DNA from 2 places in the Morganella sp. BCCO 40_0007 genome. Region 1 is predicted to be linked to the other one. Evidence: predicted binding sites of a transcription regulator. Region 1 holds the regulator's gene; the other holds the start of a gene.
The links. The regulator LexA, encoded in region 1, represses DNA repair genes until DNA is damaged. The targets are predictions, from matches to a motif close to TNCTGTATGTACATACAGNA.
Positions count from the first base shown of each region.

Region 1 (2,197 bases):
AACATAGAGTGTCGGACGTTGTGTATCCAGCCCCAGTTCACTGACCGGATCCGTCGGGATCGGCTTGCTTTTTACCAATAGTTTTAATGGTAAATTCAATACGTTATAGTATATTTTACGCCAAAGTGACATAAATGTATGAAGCCTCTTGTTGACAATTCGTCTTCAGCATACCAGAAAGGCGAAGCCAGATCTGTGTTGCGTCAGCAATAAAATCACGGAAAAACGGCGGCAGTCAGCCAGATAATCAGATTATTAACAGTGACGGAAATGAAGAAAAATACCGGATTTACACGATTAATTAAAGCGGCAGGTTATTCAAAAAAGGGACTCACAGCAGCATGGAAAAATGAAGCAGCTATCCGCCAGGAGTTACTGACGCTGATCCCGGCCGTCATTATTGCGTTTGCTTTCTCTTTTACGGCGGTTGAGCGGGTTCTGCTGATCGGTTCGGTGGTGCTGGTGGTGGTCATTGAACTCATCAACAGCGCGATTGAGGCGGTGGTTGACCGCATCGGCACGGAATATCACGAACTGTCCGGGCGCGCGAAAGATATGGGCTCCGCGGCGGTACTGGTTGCCACATTACTGGGGCTGTTTATCTGGATTATGCTGTTTGTCAGCTGGTTCTCCCGCCTCTGATAGACGATTTTTTGTGAAACCTGCGGCGTAACACGTATTTTCCTCATGTTGTGGTTTCCAATCCCGGAATACCTGTATATACTCACAGTCTGACTGTATAAACAAACAGGGGGCGAAATGAAAGCACTGACGGCACGGCAGCAACAGGTCTATGACCTTGTTCGTGACCATATTTCGCAGACGGGCATGCCACCGACGCGTGCAGAAATTGCGGCACGCCTGGGTTTTCGTTCTCCGAATGCGGCGGAAGAGCATCTGAAAGCCCTGGCGCGTAAAGGCGTCATTGAGATTGTTTCCGGGGCATCCCGGGGCATCCGTCTGCTTCTGGAAGAAGAAGAGGATGAAGGTTTACCATTAATCGGCCGTGTGGCTGCGGGTGAGCCTTTATTAGCACAGGAACATATCGAAAGTCATTACCGGGTTGACCCGATGCTGTTTAAACCCAGCGCAGATTTTCTGCTGCGGGTAAATGGTATGTCAATGAAAGATATCGGTATTATGGACGGTGACTTACTTGCGGTGCATAAAACCCAGGACGTACATAACGGCCAGGTGGTGGTTGCCCGTATTGAAGATGAAGTCACGGTCAAACGGTTTAAGAAAGTGGGCAGCAAGATTGAGCTGCATGCTGAAAACGAGGAATTCAGCCCGATCGTGGTGGATTTACGGGAACAAAACTTTACTGTCGAAGGTCTGGCGGTGGGTGTGATCCGTAATAACGACTGGCACTGATTTCCGGGATATCCGTCTGAAAACGGTATCCGCTTAAAAACCACAGTATACCGGAGACGGTTACTGTGGTTTTTGTTTTTCAGCGCCCGCGTTTGCGCGGCTCATCATGTTTATGGTCATGCAGACATTTATCTCTGCGGGTACAGGATTCGATATCATAACAAGGACGGCAGTACCCGTGTGCCTCAATCACACTGTGGCGGATATGAAACTGTGCGGCATCCGCCAGCTGACTGATTTGTGAATCAATCGCCTCACCATCCCGCTCTGTCACACTATTACAGCGATCGCAGATAAACAGTACGGAAGTATGGCTGGGTTTATCAAAATGCGGGCACATCACAAAGCTGTTTGTGGACTCAATTTTATGAATAAACCCCTGCTCCAGCAGAAACTCCAGACCGCGGTAGATTGTCGGCGGTTTTGCCTGTGGTTCTGTTTCGCGCAGCAGATCCAGCAGTTCATAAGCGCTGATAGCACCGGGCTGACCGGCAATCAGTTGCAGAATGGATTTTCGCTGAGAAGTCATGCGTACACTGCGTGACAGACACAGCGCCTCTGCTTTTTTTAATACAGTTTGAATATCAACAGGTTGCATGACATCACCTTCCGCTAATCAATAAATATATGAACAGCCCACTCTAACATGAATTCCGGCAGAATAACTGTTATCCGCGCTATTTTGTCAAAAAAGGGGTGCCAATTCAGGGCAAATTATGGTGAATTGTTGGTGCGAACACATAAAGAGCACATGATAATAAAACGGAGTCCTGAATGAGTATCGAAACGGTTCGTGCCTGGTTTGGCACGCATGCCCCGGATG
Region 1 covers NZ_JAVBIN010000016.1:18,860-21,056, forward strand. The annotation lists gene plsB (glycerol-3-phosphate 1-O-acyltransferase PlsB) at 1-132, opposite strand, end outside; gene R5268_RS17760 (diacylglycerol kinase) at 271-642, shown strand; gene lexA (transcriptional repressor LexA) at 760-1,374, shown strand; gene zur (zinc uptake transcriptional repressor Zur) at 1,454-1,972, opposite strand; gene R5268_RS17775 (YbaK/EbsC family protein) at 2,149-2,197, shown strand, end outside.

Region 2 (2,197 bases), on a different contig from region 1:
CTTAAAAGCGATCCCTGAAAAAGCATAACAGCATCATTCAGTTCAGCGGCGGAACATCTGTTCCGCCGTTTTTATATGTGCTTCAGAATCCCAGCAGCAACTGCCGCTCCAGCTGCGGGTCCAGCAGTGTCACATGCAGCCCCACCAGCCTGACACCACGCCCTTCCCGGCGGCTTTTCCAGGCCAGTTCCGCCGTCTTCAGTAAATCCGCTTTATCCAGCACCGGATGAACATGTTCCTGTGTTGTCTGCTGAAAATCCGCAAACTTGAGTTTGATTCCCTGCCGGGCGATCCGCAGATCCGATGACACCTTTGTCAGACGGCGCTCCAGCTCCGGAAACAGCGCATCAATAATGGTCTGACATTCATCCCACGACACAATATCTTCCGCCAGTGTCCGCTCAACACCGACCGATTTCCGTTCCCTGTCCGGACAAACCGGACGCTCATCTGTGCCGTGACTGCGCTCCCAGATGATCCGGCCGAACTTTCCGAACTGCTTCAGCAGCGATATCTGATCATAATGCTGCACATCCCGGCAAGTCTCCAGCCCAAGATCAGTCAGCCGTTTTGCGGTTACTTTTCCCACGCCGGGAATTTTACGCAGCGGCAGAGACAGAACAAAATCCGCTACCTGCTCCGGTGTGATAATGTACTGCCCGTTTGGTTTATTCAGATCAGAGGCGATTTTGGCGAGAAACTTGACCGGTGCCACCCCGGCTGATGCCGTCAGTCCCAGCTCAGTAAAAATAGTCCGGCGGATCTCTTCTGCCATCAGCGTGGCGGAGCCCCAGCACTGCGGACTGTCCGTCACATCAAGATAGGCCTCATCGAGAGACAGCGGCTCAATCAGTGAGGTATAACGGGCAAAAATAGCATGCAGATGGCGGGAGGTGGTTTTATATAACTCCATCCGTCCCGGGATTACTTTCAGGTGCGGGCATAACAGCAATGCTTTTGCCGTCGACATCGCACTGTGCACCCCGAAACGCCGTGCCGGATAATTCGCGGTTGCAATCACACCGCGCCGGTCGGCACTCCCGCCGATAGCCAGAGGGATATCGCGCAGACGGGGATCGTCACGCATTTCAATCGCCGCATAAAAACAATCCATATCAATATGAATAATTTTACGCATCCGCCTCTCCCGCTCACCAATATTACTGTTTAAATATACAGTTAAACTTAATTCAATTCAAATCGATTAATCCACTCATTATTCACCATATCAATCAGCGGGCTGAAATTTGCAAGTTTGTGTTTTTTTTCTGTGATTACATCCGGTTGTCATGTTGCTTTGGTAAAACAGCTGCGTGACACACACCCGATCACTTTCTTTCTGACGGACGGATTATGAAAAAAATACTTTCTGCCCTTTTTCTGAGTTGTATTGTTATGACAACCCACGCAGCACCGCAAATTATTGCTCACCGCGCCGCCACTGCGGATGCGCCTGAAAACACCCTGTACGCCATCGATAAAGCACTGGGTAACAAAGCGGATGCTATCTGGATCACGCTTCAGTTATCAAAAGACAACCAGGTGGTGTTATACCGCCCGTCTGATCTGAAATCCCTGACCGATAAAACCGGTCCGGTTTCCGGTTACACGGCCGCAGAGCTGGCAAAAATTGATGCAGCCCGTGACTATAATCAAAAAAACAACACCCATATCAACGCCGCGATTCCGTCACTGGACACTGTACTGAGCCGCTATCCGGAGACTTTTTTCTATCTCGATATCAAATCCCCGGATGCAGTACCTGCCATCTTTGCACAGCAGCTGGATACCGTACTGACCCGTCATCAGGCGAAGAACCGGGTTCGTGTCTATTCGACCGGTCAGGATTATCTGGCCGCACTGCCACAGTCAATCCCGGTATTTGAAAGCCGTGATACCACCCGCAATGCACTGGCCGGCAGCCTGATCACTCACACCTGTGACCTGGCAGATAATCCTCAGCCACGCTGGTATGGCTTCGAGCTGCACCGCAAGGTCGATGTGGTTGAAACCTTTACACTGGGTGAAGCCCGCTCTCCGGTTGTGCTGACATGGGATAAAACAGCCATGGACTGCTTCCGTAAAAATAATAAAAACCGGGTTGTGCTGTTCGGTATTAAAACACCGGCAGACTTACAGCTGGCAGCAGAGTTAGGAGCGGATGGTGTGATGGTCGATTCATTACTTAATATGAAAA
Region 2 covers NZ_JAVBIN010000013.1:16,350-18,546, forward strand. The annotation lists gene pepD (beta-Ala-His dipeptidase) at 1-28, shown strand, start outside; gene dinB (DNA polymerase IV) at 83-1,138, opposite strand; gene R5268_RS15780 (glycerophosphodiester phosphodiesterase family protein) at 1,354-2,197, shown strand, end outside.
Region 2: dinB (DNA polymerase IV) is a predicted target of LexA. The motif match lies at 1,162-1,181, and genes of this name have one in related genera.